2 regions of the Erwinia sp. 9145 genome follow, and region 2 is predicted to be linked to the other one. Evidence: predicted binding sites of a transcription regulator. Region 2 holds the regulator's gene; the other holds the start of a gene.

What was found. Region 2 encodes sigma-54, which starts transcription at its own class of promoters, with help from an activator protein. Its sites were predicted from a motif close to GTTGGCACANNTTTCGCTNT; they were not measured.
Region 1: the regulator sigma-54 is predicted to act here: its motif matches at 5,587-5,606, upstream of glnK (P-II family nitrogen regulator).

What each region holds. Positions count from the first base shown of each region.
Region 1 covers NZ_JQNE01000001.1:845,768-853,700, reverse strand. The annotation lists gene tomB (Hha toxicity modulator TomB) at 13-390, shown strand; gene FA91_RS04175 (HHA domain-containing protein) at 417-635, shown strand; RNA gene ffs (signal recognition particle sRNA small type) at 1,607-1,703, opposite strand; gene FA91_RS04170 (MGMT family protein) at 1,863-2,174, shown strand; gene FA91_RS04165 (YbaY family lipoprotein) at 2,201-2,758, opposite strand; gene tesB (acyl-CoA thioesterase II) at 2,968-3,828, shown strand; gene amtB (ammonium transporter AmtB) at 3,877-5,166, opposite strand; gene glnK (P-II family nitrogen regulator) at 5,202-5,540, opposite strand; gene FA91_RS04145 (SmdB family multidrug efflux ABC transporter permease/ATP-binding protein) at 5,734-7,512, opposite strand; gene FA91_RS04140 (SmdA family multidrug ABC transporter permease/ATP-binding protein) at 7,505-7,933, opposite strand, start outside.
Region 2 covers NZ_JQNE01000001.1:3,408,562-3,416,494, forward strand. The annotation lists gene kdsD (arabinose-5-phosphate isomerase KdsD) at 1-721, shown strand, start outside; gene kdsC (3-deoxy-manno-octulosonate-8-phosphatase KdsC) at 738-1,295, shown strand; gene lptC (LPS export ABC transporter periplasmic protein LptC) at 1,292-1,867, shown strand; gene lptA (lipopolysaccharide ABC transporter substrate-binding protein LptA) at 1,839-2,387, shown strand; gene lptB (LPS export ABC transporter ATP-binding protein) at 2,387-3,112, shown strand; gene rpoN (RNA polymerase factor sigma-54) at 3,159-4,592, shown strand; gene hpf (ribosome hibernation promoting factor) at 4,615-4,902, shown strand; gene ptsN (PTS IIA-like nitrogen regulatory protein PtsN) at 5,104-5,586, shown strand; gene rapZ (RNase adapter RapZ) at 5,686-6,540, shown strand; gene npr (PTS phosphocarrier protein NPr) at 6,537-6,809, shown strand; gene mtgA (monofunctional biosynthetic peptidoglycan transglycosylase) at 6,827-7,543, opposite strand.

The DNA.
Region 1 (7,933 bases), 2.6 Mb from region 2:
GAGGGGAAAAAGATGGACGAATACTCACCAAAAAGGCATGATATCGCCCAGTTGAAATTTCTTTGTGAAAGCTTGTATGATGAAAGCCTGGCCACCATTGGCGATAGTCATCACGGCTGGGTAAACGATCCTACTTCAGCAATTAATTTACAGATTAACGATCTGATTGAGCATATTGCTGCCTTTACTATGGTTTACAAAATCAAACATACTGAAGACGATGAGCTCATTACCCAGGTTGATGAATATCTGGATGATACGTTTATGCTTTTTAGTAATTACGGTATTAACGTACAAGACTTACAGCGCTGGCAAAAGTCAGTAAAAAGGCTGTTTAACATTTTTGCTAAAGAATGCGCGCCGACGATCCAGACCAGCCATTCGTTTTAGTAACCTCTTAATTTTATGGTTTAACAATGACAGATAAATGCCTGACAAAGACGGACTACCTGATGCGCCTGAGACGGTGCCGTTCTATTGATACGCTTGAGCGTGTTATTGAAAAAAATAAATATGAATTATCTGAAAATGAATTAGCAGTATTTTATTCGGCGGCGGATCATCGTTTGGCTGAACTGACAATGAATAAGCTTTACGACAAAGTTCCCGTCTCGGTTTGGAAATACGTTCGCTAACAGGAAGCGTGGAGTCAGGGAAGATAAAATGGGCCTGCCTGAAGAAGAAGTGTGTGGTTCCTGCTATCCGGTAACGCATCCGGTAAAATCTTTCATTTCAATGTATTATACGGTGGCGGCCCATCTGACATGTCCTGCCACATTATGGCTCGGGCAAGTGACCTGAGAATCATAAAACATGCACGCTAAAGGGAATTTTCATTGCGTATTGCACATGAATAGCGTGACAGGATGCCTTAGCGCTTTATTGTAAGCTTTGTCGCTTCCCCGACTGCAGCCCGGAATAAAGCTGACTAACATTATCAGGCGTTCTCAAATTTTAACATCCGTTCCAGCCCTGTTCAGCCCGTCAGAAAAATCCTCTTTGCATTATTTCGAATGTTTCGCAAGCCGTCAGACTTCAAAAACCTGTGTTGTGCAAGGTTCATTACACGCCTGAATCCCATGAACTCAGTACTTCTTTTACGTGCCTGCACGTCCATAGCCCTCAGTATTTTTAAGCCACATATAAATCGGAACAGGCGCGTAGACATTCCTTTTGATTGCGCTTTTTTATAATGAACCGTTAGCAAACGATTGTTAAAAGCGGGTTAAAGCCTGTCACTGCTTCCATTGTGGACGCTAACTATTTTGCTGGTCAGGAAACAGGAGCTGACAGTGAAAAGCATCATTTTTTTGATGTTTTCTGAAGTGCATTACGTAACTTGTCAGAATCATCACTATGTGGCGCCAGGAAAAGATAACGAGGGATAATCAGCATGGTTGACTACAGCTTTTTCCATGTAAGGCAGAGAGACATTATCGGGCATGGATGGACTGCGGAAGGCGTTGGGAAGGTTGTGAAGTCATGTAGCGCAATTCGCGTTTTGAACATCTGTGCAGAGGAAATCGAATTTATCAGCGTTTCGGGGAAACCGTACGATAGTAGTGATTTGGGCGGCCATTGTGGCGTCAGCAGAATTGGGTGGGGGCCCTGCCAGCTACATCCCGGCACACGCGTCACCTGCTGCGGCTGCTTCCTTCCGGACCTGACCGAGTTCACAAGTTAGCGTTGCGGGAGAACCAACCGGGCCCCCATTGGCTAGCTCCATGCTATGGAGCGAGGGCATTATCTTTGAACGCTATGGTAATTGCAACCCATCTCCGGATGACCGTTCTTTTCTTGTACGATCCTTTCAGGTAAGTTCTTTCTGTCCAATAAGCATTGAGATGACAGGGAAAATTTACATGCATGAAGAAGACTCCTTGCGCCAGCGCATCTGGCAAATCGTTGCCGCTATTCCGTGCGGAAAAGTCGCCACCTACGGCGATATTGCGCGTCTTGCGGGTTCACCCGGCGCCGCACGTCAGGTTGGCGGCGTGCTGAAACGTCTGCCGGAGGGCAGCAAGCTTCCCTGGCATCGCGTGATTAATCGTGCAGGCATGATCTCTCTTACCGGCGATAACCTTGAACGCCAGCGCAATGCGCTCATCGATGAGGGGATTGACGTCAGCCCGGAAGGCAAAATCGTGCTGAGCCGCTATCGCTGGGAAGGATAGCCGCCCCGAAGGGACGGCAAATCGGCTTACAGAGAGGTTGGCGCAGGTATCGCAGAGGAAGGGGAAACCTGCGTAGGCGAGGTAGAAGGAACGGTGGTCGCCGCGCCGCTTTGCGTCTGCATCGCAACGGAAGGAACCGGTACCAGCGTCAGTTCTTGTTTCGTGCCACCGTTATTAATAACGGGCTTAACGCCATCGGTAATAAACATCATTTTGTTGTTAACGGTGATCGCCGCGCTCAGCAAAATACGTGCGTCGGGTTTAATATCCGCAGGATTGTAAGGCAGAATAAAGTTAAACGGCGCCTGTTTACCATCGGTGCGTACCACGCGTTGCGTAATCACTCTTGAAGGCGCATCTGCAACGGAGGCATCAGAGAGCGTTACGGTCAGGACGGCATCCGGCGGCAGAGCGATACGCTGTCTGATAAATATCGATCCGCTCACATTGGGCTGACGAATCGTTGCCTGCTGCCCTGCGACCTGCGATGCCAGCGTTGCCGTTGGCACATCTCTGCTCTTATCAGCACATCCTGAGAGCGCCACTGCCAGAGCGGCGCCGGTTACCATTGGCCAGACTTTCATTGATTATTCTCCTTCAGATCAATGCAATTATCGCTGCCTCAGCGGGCTGCATGAGACAGAATTTCACTACGTCTTTACTGTTCATTCTGGCACAAGTTATTGATTTTTCCATCCACGCCCGCTGTTTGAACAAGATTTCCCTCCATATCGTTGCGATAACTGGTCGGATCTCGCAAACTTAAGGCGAGACGACTACTGAGGAAGCCGCGATGAGCCAGGCGCTTAAAAATCTTGTTAATCTGCTTAATCTGGAAAAATTAGAGGAAGGGCTGTTTCGCGGGCAGAGTGAAGACCTCGGCCTGCGTCAGGTCTTTGGCGGTCAGGTGGTGGGCCAGGCGCTGTATGCCGCTAAACAGAGTGTGCCAGCGGAACGCATTATTCACTCATTCCACAGCTATTTCCTACGTCCGGGCGACAGCCAGAAAGCCATCATTTATGACGTTGAAAACCTGCGCGACGGACAGAGCTTCAGCGCCAGACGCGTTAGCGCTATTCAGAACGGCCATCCCATTTTTTATATGACCGCCTCTTTTCAGGCGCCCGAAAGCGGTTTTGAACATCAGAAATCGGCGCCTGAAGTGCCCGGCCCGGACAATCTGCCCAGCGAAAGCGAGATCGCCAAAAAGCTGGCGCATTTCATTCCTGAACGCGCGCGCGAGAAATTTCTCTCCGAAAAGCCGTTCGAAATCCGGCCGGTTAAGTTTCATAACCCGCTAAAAGGCGATCCTGATGAGCCGGTCAGACATGTCTGGATAAGAGCCAACGGCCCGATACCGGATGATAAACGCATACATCAGTACCTGCTGGGCTATGCGTCCGATTTCAACTTCCTGCCCGTGGCGCTTCAGCCACACGGCAAAGGTTTTCTTGAGCCGGGAATGCAGGTGGCGACCATCGACCATTCGATGTGGTTCCACCGGCCTTTCGACTTAAATCAGTGGCTGCTCTATAGCGTGGAAAGCACGTCAGCATCCGGCGCCAGAGGGTTTGTGCGCGGCGAGTTTTTTACGCAGGATGGCGTATTGGTGGCTTCGACCGTGCAGGAAGGCGTAATGCGCGACAGGCATTAATACAAAAACGGCCTCTCGCGAGGCCGTTGTACTTTTACAGCAAACCCATTACTGGTTATAGGCACTTTCACCGTGGCTGTTAACGTCAAGTCCTTCACGCTCCTGCTCTTCAGGCACGCGCAGGCCAACCATCATGTCCGCCACTTTGAAAGCAACAAACGCCACAACCGCCGTCCAGACAATAGTCACGCCCACGCTGAACAGCTGGATCCAGACCTGATGCCCCATCGTCACGCCTTCGGCATAACCTACTCCGCCCAGAGAGGAGGAAGCGAAAACACCGGTCAGCAGACATCCCACAACGCCACAAACGCCATGCACGCCGAAGACGTCGCAGGGATCGTCAACGCGCAGCCATTTTTTCAGCGTGGTTACGCCCCAGAAGCCCGCCAGACCGCCAACGATACCGATAATCAGCGCGCCGCCCACGCCCACATAACCACAGGCCGGAGTGACGGCGACCAGTCCGGCAATGGCACCGGAACAGACGCCCAGCAGTGAAGGTTTGCCGCGCAGCGCCCATTCGGCAAATGTCCAGCTCAGCATCGCGCCCGCCGTCGCCATAACGGTATTGATAAACGCCAGTCCGGCGATTTCGTTCGCCGCACTGGCAGAACCGGCGTTGAAGCCAAACCAGCCAACATAGAGGATCGCCGTGCCGGTGAATACCATCGGCAGGTTGTGTGGCTTAAACGCTTCTTTGCCAAAGCCTGCGCGTTTACCTACCAGGTAAGCGCCAACCAACCCGGCAACCGCAGCGTTAATGTGCACCACCGTGCCGCCCGCAAAGTCCAGCGCGCCATCCTGTGCCAGCAGACCGCCTGACCAAACCATATGCGCAATCGGCAAATAGGAGAAGGTGAACCAGATAGCAACGAAGATCAGCAGTGCGGAAAAGCGAATGCGCTCAGCCAGTGCGCCAACAATCAATGCGACGGTAATACAGGCGAACGACGCCTGGAAAGAAACGTGAATATACTGATAGAAACTCCCTACCAGCGCCGTCAGCTGTATGTTTTTCAGCATAACCATGCTGAACCCGCCGAAAAACGCGTTGCCTTCGCTAAACGCCAGCGAGTAGCCGTAAATCATCCATAGCACGCACACCATCGCAAACGTAACCGAGACCTGCGTCAGCATGGAGAGCACGTTTTTTGCGCGGATCAGACCGCCGTAAAACAGCGCAATGCCAGGCAGCGTCATAAAGAGCACCAGCGCGGTGCAGATCATCATAAAGGCATTATCGGCTTTATCCGCTACCGCAGGCGTAGCGGCCATCGCCAGTGAAGGTAACGATGCCAGGCCAGCAAGGCCGACTGCTGCAATTTTTTTATTCATTTTATCCCATCCCATCATCATACTTCGCCCCGAAATTACAGTGCGGCTTCGTCAGTTTCGCCTGTGCGAATACGGATAACCCGTTCCAGCTCTGCGACAAAAATTTTGCCGTCACCGATTTTCCCGGTGTAGGCGGCTTTGCTGATCACATCAATCACTTCATCAAGCTGATCGTCGGCAATGGCGATATCAATTTTTACCTTTGGCAGGAAGTTCACGCTGTATTCTGCACCCCGATAAAGTTCTGCGTGCCCCTTCTGGCGTCCAAACCCTTTTACTTCTGTTACGGTCAATCCCTGAATGCCAATGGAGGAGAGCGCTTCGCGCACGTCTTCCAATTTGAATGGTTTAATTACCACGGTAACCAGCTTCATACGATCCCCTTCAGATAACGGCCGCTATATGGAATATGGATTGGTTAAAGCAAAGGCTGTGCCATAACGCCGTCTGGAGTTATTTAGCGCATCAGCGCGGGGCAGCAATGAAAAAAAGGAGTCAGGTGGTCAGGAAGAGTAAAAAAAACGCACCATTTCGGTGCGTTATGCGTTCCGTCAGTGCAGAATTTTCTTACAACGCATTTTCCTGGTGCAGTGGAGTAACGTGCAAATCTTCACCTGCCCGCTGGAGTTGATACATCTGCCAGTAGCGCCCCTGTTTTTCCAGAAGATCATGATGATTGCCCTGCTCAACAATACGCCCACGGTGCAGCACCACAATCGCATCGGCTTCGGTGATCGTTGAAAGGCGGTGAGCGATCACCACCAGCGTGGTCTGCTGTCGAACAGCATGCAGCGCTTTTTGAATCGCCTGTTCCGTCCCCGAGTCGATATTGGCGGTGGCCTCGTCGAGGATCAGGATCTGCGGCGCGGCAACCAGCACGCGAGCCAGCGCCAGCAGCTGTTTTTGCCCGACGGAGAGCGTGTTTCCCTGTTCACCGAGTCGGGTGTGAATACCGTTTACCAGACCGCGCGCCAGTTCGGCCAGCTGCACCGTCTCCAGCGCTTGCCATACCGTGTCTTCAGCGATATTGCGGCCCAGCGTCACGTTAGCCATCAGGGTATCCGCCAGCACTACCGGGTCCTGCTGTACCATCGCCACGCCCTGCCTTAACGCCGCATGGCTGAACATACTGAGCGGGCGGCCATCAAGCAGGATTTCGCCCTGCTCAATCGGATAATAGCCCATCAGCAGATTTGCCAACGTACTTTTCCCGCTGCCGGTGTGGCCTACCAGGGCAACAAAACTGTGCGACGGTACGGTAAGATTAATATCGTGCAGCACGTAACGATCGTCACGGTAGGCAAAATTCAAATCGGCAATTGTGATACTGCCCGAATTCAGCGATGACGCATCATCACCATAGTGCTGGCGAGGCGCATCCATCAGTTCAAAAATACGCTCTCCCGCCACTACCGCCTGCTGAAGCATTGACTGCTGCGTGGTCAGCTCAATTAGCGGCTCGTTTAACCTGCCGAGATAGTTGATGAAGGCGTAAAGCACGCCCACTTCAATCGTTCCGGTCGGGGAAAAGCCGAACAACAGCATCAGTCCGCACAGAATGAGCGCCGAAAACAGGCTCAGCAACGGCCGCAGCAGGAAGCCGTCCAGCTTCAGCGTTTGCATTCGCGCAAGATAGTGCGAACGGCTTGCCGCGCCCAGCCGCTCGCCAAAGCGCGCCTGCTGGCGAAACTGCTGGATAACGCTCATGCCATTGATGACCTCATTGAAGCCATTATTGATATCCGCCAGATAACCACGCACGCTGCGCACGATCGGCGTGCTGTAGCGCTGGTAAATCAGCATCACCGTCAGCACCGCCGGAAAAATCATTATCGCGATCAGCGCCATGCGCCAGTTCAGGCTGAACATCGCCACCAGCATGGCGCCGACCAGCGCCGCGCTGCGCATCACCGTCGCCACCACCGTGACGTACAGATCGCGCACGACTTCCGTATCATTGGTGACCCGGGAAATAATCTGCCCGACGGGCTGCGTATCAAAGGCATTAAGCGGCTGACGCAGCGCCGCATCCATCACGTCCGTACGTAACCGCTGCACCACGCCCACCGCCGCCTGGTTAAACAGCAGTGCCTGCCAGTAATGAAGCGCGGCGGCCAGCAGTTGCAGTAAAATAAAACTCACCGCGAGGCCGGCGATAACGCCCGGCAGCAGGCGGTGTTTTGCCACCAGATTATCAATAAAGTAGCTGACCAGAACCGGCCCCAGTACTTCCGCACCGGCAGCAATCCACAGCAGCAGTACCGCCAGCCCCAGCGATTTGCGCCACGGTGAACCGTAGGCCAGCAGGCGTTTTACCGTCGGCCAGAGTTGAACGGTATTAGCCATGAGCGACCTCCGTTTCGTCGTCGTTCAGTGCAGCCTCAAGCTGCTGATAGCGATGCATCTCCTGATACCACCCCGGCTGCGCAGCAAGCTGCTCATGATTTCCACGCTGCATGACGCCGCCGCGCTGCATCACCAGAATCTCGCTGGCTTCATTCAGCGCCGACAGACGATGTGCGCTGATGATAATGGTGCGTCCTTCGCCCCACTGGCGGAGATTGTGCAAAATTTCATGCTCCGTTCTGCCGTCGACCGCCGACAGCGCATCGTCAAGGATCAATATTTCCGCATCCAGCAGTAGCGCCCGCGCAATAGAGATTCGCTGCTTCTGACCACCTGACAGCATCACGCCCCGCTCGCCTACCTCGGTTTCGTACCCCTGCGGCAGACGCAGAATGTCGTCATGCACGTTCGCCAGCCTCGC
Region 2 (7,933 bases):
CGATCTGGGCATGGTCAGCGCGGACGATGTGGTGATCGCCATCTCCAACTCAGGCGAGTCTGCTGAGATCCTCGCCCTGATCCCGGTGCTGAAACGCCTGCATGTGTTACTGATTTGTATGACCAGCCGACCGGAGAGCGCGATGGGGCGTGCTGCGGATATCCATCTCTGTGTTAAAGTACCGGAAGAAGCCTGTCCGCTGGGCCTGGCGCCAACCTCAAGCACCACCGCCACGCTGGTGATGGGCGATGCGCTGGCCGTTGCGCTGCTGAAGGCGCGTGGCTTTACCGCCGAAGATTTTGCGCTCTCTCATCCGGGCGGCGCGTTAGGTCGCAAGCTGTTGCTCACGGTTAATGACATCATGCACACGGGCGATGATATTCCTCACGTCAGCCACGATGCTTCATTACGTGATGCCCTGCTGGAGATCACCCGTAAAAACATGGGCATGACGGTGATCTGCAATGATTTAATGAAGATCGAAGGCGTATTCACCGATGGCGATCTCCGTCGCGTGTTTGATATGGGCATCGATATTCAGCATGCCGGCATCGCCAGCGTGATGACCAGCGGCGGCGTTCGGGTGCGGCCTAACACGCTGGCGGTGGAAGCGCTCAATCTGATGCAGAGCCGGAATATTACCGCCGTGATGGTCGCCGATGGCGATCGCCTGCTTGGCGTGGTGCATATGCATGACATGCTGCGCGCGGGCGTGGTTTAACGAGGAATAAAGACGAATGAGTACCTGGGTTGAAACCTGCTACGGCGCGGTCAGCAAAGACGTTATGACTCGTGCTGCGCAGATCAAACTGCTGATTTGCGACGTGGACGGCGTGATGTCGGACGGCGTCATTTTTCAGGGCAACAGCGGCGAAGAACTGAAGGCATTTAACGTCCGCGATGGTTATGGCATCCGCTGCCTGCTCAACGCCGACGTAGAGGTCGCCATTATCACCGGCCGTAAAGCAAAGCTGCTGGAAGATCGCTGCGCCACGCTGGGCATTACGCATCTTTACCAGGGACAGTCCGATAAGCTTTTGGCCTTCCATGAACTTCTGGATACACTGTCGCTAACGCCTGAACAGGTCGCTTACATTGGCGATGACCTGATCGACTGGCCGGTAATGGAAAAGGTGGGCCTCAGCGTTGCCGTGGCCGATGCGCACCCGGTGCTGCTTCCGCGCGCAAAATATGTCACCCGTATCAATGGCGGACGCGGCGCAGTGCGGGAAATTTGCGATCTGATTCTCATCGCACAGGATAAGTTTGATGATGCCAAAGGGCAGTCTGTATGAGTAAAACAAGGCGCTGGATGACGCTGTTGCTGGCGTTGGTGGCTATCGTATTGATCGGCTGGAACCTCGCGGATACCGATAACGATGCCGCCAGAAAAAAAACGAACAGTGAAGAGCCGACCTACACCAGCCAAAGCTCCAACACGGTGGTCTATAACCCGCAGGGTACGCTGAGCTACAAACTGGTTTCCGATACCGTCACCTGGTTTTCTGAAGAGTCGGTTAGCTGGTTCGATAACCCGGTAATGACCACCTACGATGACAATAAAGTGCCGACCTGGTCGGTAAGATCGGATAAAGCCAAACTGACCAATGACCGAATGCTGTACCTTTACGGTCACGTTGAGGTGAACAGCCTGACGAAAGATGCGCAGTTGGAACGCATAAAAACGGATAATGCCATCGTTAACCTGGTGACGCAGGACGTCACGTCCGACGATCGTGTTACGCTTTATGGCAGCAGCTTTAACTCTACAGGCATGAAAATGCGTGGAAACTTACGGAAAAAAACTGCCGAGTTGATTGAAAAGGTCAAAACCTCTTATGAAATTCAAAATGAAAAACAACCTTAAGCGCTTAACGCTTGGCCTGTTGTTGGCCACCAGCCTGCCGGCGTTTGCGCTGACAGGCGACTCGGACAAACCGGTCAACGTGGATTCTGAAAATCAGGCGCTGGATATGCAGGGCAACGTCGCCACGTTTACCGGCAACGTTATCGTGACTCAGGGCTCGATTAAAATCACCGCTGACAAAGTAGTGGTCACCCGTCCGGGCGGCGACAGCAATAAAACCATCGTTGACGCTTACGGCCAGCCCGCCACCTTCTATCAAATGCAGGACAGCGGCAAACCGGTCAAAGGCCATGCGCAGAAAATGCATTACGAGCTGGCGAAAGACTTTGTCGAGCTGACGGGCGATGCGTTTCTTGAACAGCTCGACAGCAACGTGAAAGGCGACCGCATTACCTATCTGGTTAAAGAGCAGAAAATGCAGGCTTACGGCAGCAGCGGCAAGCGCGTCACCACGATCCTGGTGCCGTCACAGCTTCAGGACAAAGGCAACGCCCCTGACGGACAAAAAAAGAGTAACTGATGGCGACTTTAATTGCGGAAAATCTGGCGAAGGCTTACAAAGGCCGTCGCGTGGTGGAAGATGTCAGCCTGGAAGTTAAATCCGGCGAAATTGTTGGCCTGCTTGGCCCGAACGGCGCGGGTAAAACCACCACGTTTTATATGGTGGTCGGCATTGTGCCGCGCGACGCGGGCCGCATCGTTATTGATGATGAGGATATCAGCATCCTGCCGCTTCACGCGCGTGCGCGTCGCGGCATCGGCTACCTGCCGCAGGAAGCCTCGATTTTCCGCCGTTTAAGCGTGTATGACAATCTGATGGCCGTCTTGCAGATCCGTGAGGATCTCACCACCGAACAGCGAGAAGATCGCGCTAACGAGCTGATGAGCGAGTTTCACATTGAGCACCTGCGTGACAACATCGGTCAGGCGCTCTCCGGCGGTGAACGCCGTCGCGTTGAAATCGCCCGCGCGCTGGCGGCAAATCCCAAATTCATCCTGCTGGACGAGCCATTCGCCGGTGTCGATCCCATCTCGGTTATTGATATTAAAAAGATCATTGAGCACCTGCGCGACAGCGGCCTGGGCGTGCTGATCACCGATCACAACGTGCGTGAAACGCTGGCGGTCTGCGAACGGGCTTACATCGTCAGCCAGGGACACTTAATCGCCCACGGTTCGCCGGAAGCGATCCTTGCTGACGAACAGGTAAAACGCGTCTATTTGGGAGAAGAGTTCAGACTCTGATAAGGTATTCATCGCTGTTAAGTTTTAAGGAAATTGTACCCTGAATATGAAGCAAGGTTTGCAACTCAGGCTTAGTCAACAGCTTGCCATGACGCCGCAGCTACAGCAGGCCATCCGCCTGCTGCAACTCTCCACGCTTGAGCTTCAGCAGGAGATTCAGCAGGCGCTGGAAACCAACCCCTTGCTTGAACAGACGGAGTTTCACGAAGAGGTCGAAACCCGCGAGTACCAGGAGAAGGAAGCGCTGGACACGCGTGAAGCGCTTGAGCAGAAAGAGATGCCGGAAGAGCTTCCTCTGGATGCCACCTGGGACGAGATCTATACCGCCGGCACGCCTTCGGGCACCGGTACGGATTATCATGATGACGAACTGCCTGTTTATCAGGGCGAAACCACCCAGTCGCTTCAGGACTATCTGATGTGGCAGGTTGGGCTGACGCCGTTCAGCGAGACGGATCGCGCCATTGCCACCTCGATTGTCGATGCCGTTGACGACACCGGTTATCTCACCGCCACGCTCGAAGAGATACTTGAGAGCATTGGCGATGAAGATCTGTCCCCTGACGAAGTCGAGGCGGTACTGAAGCGCGTTCAGCGTTTTGACCCCGTCGGGGTATGCGCGCGCAACCTGCGCGACTGTCTGCTGGTTCAGCTTTCACAGTTCTTACCCGATCAGCCGTTTTTATCGGAAGCCAGGCTGATTGTCGGCGAACATCTCGACCTGTTGGCCAATCATGACTTTCGCAGCCTGATGCGGATTACGCGTCTGAAAGAGGACGTGCTGAAAAATGCGATGCAGCTGATCCAGAGCCTCGACCCGCGTCCCGGCCAGTCGATCAACACCAGCGAGCCGGAGTACGTGATCCCCGATGTACTGGTGAAACAGATCAGCGGGCGCTGGGCCGTGGAACTCAACAGCGACAGCGTGCCGAGACTGCGCATTAATCAGCACTATGCGTCGCTGGGGGGCTCATCCCGCAACGACAGCGACAACCAGTTTATTCGCAGCAACTTGCAGGAAGCGAAATGGCTGATCAAGAGTCTGGAGAGCCGCAACGATACGCTGCTGAAGGTCACCCGCTGCATCGTTGAGCAGCAGCAGGCGTTCTTTGAGCAGGGCGAGGAGTTTATGCGTCCGATGGTGCTGGCTGATATCGCCAGCGCCGTGGAGATGCATGAATCGACGATCTCTCGCGTCACCACGCAGAAATATCTGCACAGCCCGCGCGGCATTTTTGAACTCAAATATTTTTTCTCCAGTCACGTCAGTACGGAAGGTGGCGGCGAAGCCTCATCAACGGCGATACGCGCACTGGTGAAGAAATTAATCTCGGCGGAAAATCCCGCTAAGCCTCTGAGTGACAGTAAGCTGACCACCCTGCTCTCCGGCCAGGGGATCATGGTGGCTCGCCGCACCGTCGCGAAGTACCGAGAGTCTTTATCCATCCCGCCTTCAAATCAGCGTAAACAGCTGGTCTGAATGAACAGATAAGGAAGACAGTATGCAACTCAATATTACCGGACAGAACGTTGAAATCACCGAGCCGCTGCGCGACTTTGTTACCAGCAAATTCGCCAAGCTTGAGCAGTATTTTGATCGCATCAATCAGGTTTATATTGTTCTGAAGGTCGCGAAAGTGACCCAGATAGCGGAGGCGACGCTGCACGTTAACGGCGGCGAGTTGCATGCCACATCGGAAGAAAAAGATATGTATGCGGCGATTGATGGCTTAATTGATAAGCTGACACGCCAGTTAAACAAACATAAAGACAAGTTAAAACAACACTAATTTTGCGCAGGCATTGATTATTTTTTCAACATCCTTATCTATGATAAGGATGGGATGTCCGGCTCGTCCTCTTGCAAAGAGAACGAGCCGTTAACCTCTGTATCATGCCTGTCGTTGACCGGGGCGCCGCGCTGCGGTTCTGGCGACGTAATAAAAAAGCGCCATTGACCAGGCGGAAGCGAGCACGTAAGTGAAACTATGATGAACAATGATGCAACACTGGAACTACGCTCGGTACTGAGCGTGGACTGTACCCGGAGCGGCGTACACTGCCAAAGCAAGAAACGGGCGCTGGAAATCATCAGCGAACTGGCGGCAAAACAGCTTAATCTGCCTCATCAGACGATCTTTGAGGCGATACTGACGCGCGAGCGTATGGGCAGTACCGGCATTGGCAACGGCATTGCGATCCCGCACGGCAAGCTGATTGAAGATACGCTGCGCGCGGTCGGTGTCTTTATCCGACTTGACCAGCCTATCGCCTTTGATGCCATTGATAACCAGCCGGTTGATCTGCTTTTTGCGCTGCTGGTGCCTGCCGATCAGTGTAAAACGCATCTGCATACGCTTTCGCTGGTGGCTAAACGTCTGGCGGACAAAACCGTTTGCCGCCGCCTGCGCGCTGCCCAGAGCGATGAAGAACTGTATGAAATCATGGCGGAAGATCATGAACAAAGCCACTAAGCCAGTCGTCGGCAGACGGGATGGCATGTAATATGGAAGGGAAGCCGTCGCGCTGAGGCGACTTCCCAACCGCCAACAGGCAAATCAGGAGAATATCTCATGGTGCTGATGATCGTCAGCGGTCGTTCAGGCTCCGGCAAATCCGTTGCGTTGCGGGCGCTTGAGGATATGGGCTTTTACTGCGTTGACAATCTGCCCGTCACCCTGCTGCCTGAACTGGCAAAGTCGCTTGCTGACAGAAATATTTCGGCGGCAGTAAGCATTGACGTGCGCAATATGCCTGAATCGCCGGAAGTATTTGAGAAAGCCCTGACGAATCTGCCGGACAGCTTTTCTCCTCAGCTACTGTTTCTGGATGCCGATCGCAATACGCTGATCCGTCGCTACAGCGACACGCGCCGACTTCATCCGCTCTCCAGTAAAAATCTTTCGCTGGAAAGCGCCATCGATGAAGAGAGCGATCTGCTTGAACCGCTGCGCTCGCGCGCCGACCTTATCGTCGATACGTCAGAGATGTCGGTACATGAGCTGGCTGAAATGCTGCGCACCCGCCTGCTTGGCAAGCGCGAGCGTGAACTGACGATGGTGTTTGAATCGTTTGGTTTTAAGCACGGCCTCCCTATTGATGCTGACTACGTTTTCGACGTGCGCTTTTTGCCCAATCCGCACTGGGACCCGAAACTGCGCCCGATGACCGGTCTCGATCGTCCGGTTGCCGCCTTCCTCGACCGCCATACGGAAGTCCATAACTTTATTTATCAGACGCGTAGCTATCTGGAACTGTGGCTGCCAATGCTTGAAACCAATAACCGCAGCTATCTGACGGTCGCCATCGGCTGTACAGGCGGTAAGCATCGTTCCGTTTACATTGCCGAGCAGCTTGCCGACTATTTCCGCTCGCGCGGTAAGAACGTTCAGTCGCGGCATCGCACGCTGGAAAAACGCAAATCATGACCATCAGACATACCGTTGAAATCACCAACAAGCTGGGAATGCACGCCCGTCCGGCGATGAAGCTGTTTGAACTGGTTCAGAGTTTTGACGCTGAAGTTCTGCTGCGCAACGAGAGCGGCACCGAAGCCGAAGCCAGCAGCGTTATCGCGCTGCTGATGCTGGATTCGGCGCAGGGCGGACAAATAGAGATCGAAGCCACCGGCCCGGAAGAGCAGCAGGCATTAACGGCCGTGATTGCGCTGTTCAACGCCGGTTTCGACGAAGACTGACTGTTCCCGCGCTGTCGTTAAAGCCGGTGTTCGCGAATAAATCCTTCACCGCCCAGCTGCTTCATCTGTCGTAAAATCCACTGCTGACGCTGGCGGACATAGCCCGATGGCGCATCAGCGCGAAACCTGATGGGATTAGGCAGAACGGCCGCCAGCAGCGCGGCTTCCGACATTGATAGGCGGCTGGCAGGCTTATGGAAGTAGCGCTGAGAGGCTTCTTCAACGCCGAATACGCCGTCGCCAAATTCCGCCACGTTCAGATAAACCGTGACGATCCGTCTTTTTGTCCAGACGGTTTCAATGCCAACCGTCAGTACAGCTTCCAGCCCTTTCCGTACCCAGCTTCGCCCGTCCCACAAAAAGACGTTTTTTGCAGTCTGCTGCGACAGCGTCGAAGCACCGCGCATCCGCCCGCCTTCGTTATCCAGCACCGACTGAATGGCCTGCACGTCAAACCCCCAGTGCGTCGGGAACTTTTGATCTTCAGAGGCAATGACCGCCAGCGGCATCCATGACGAGATCGCGTCCCGCCCGGCCCAGTCAGAATGCGCGACGTAGCGAAAGTTTCCACTTAGCCACGCGCCCAACTGTCGCTCGACCATCACGGCTGAAAACGGCACGGGTAAAAATGAAAAAAGTAAAATGCCTGCAATCCAGATAGCGGCTATCGCTAATACCGCGCGTAGCAGCCACTGTCTGATGCGCCCCACAGCGGAAGCTTTCCTCTGACTCATAGTGATATTTCCATCGCTCTCTTATCAATTCCTGTAACAATCCGAGGTTACTGCCCTCTTTTACCGCCGATCAAAAATTAACACTGCATGAATCTTTTTCCTTACCGTCGGTTGCCGCGTTAAAAATGCCGTTATTGTTGAGCCACTTCCGTTTTCAGGAATCGGTTCCATGTGCAAAATTTGTCCGCCGCGACGGCACGAATTTCGTAAGAAAAATAAGATTTGCCTGGCGTTAATTGATTCATGATGCTTATAAGTTTTCAGCGTAAGCATTTGCAAAACTCATCAAAGGCGCTGCAAATAGCGTTGAACGCCCCGCCTGCGTATGGCGGCCTCATGCCCTCTGCATTCACTTCGGTGGTGCGATTAACTTTCCATTTCGTCAACATA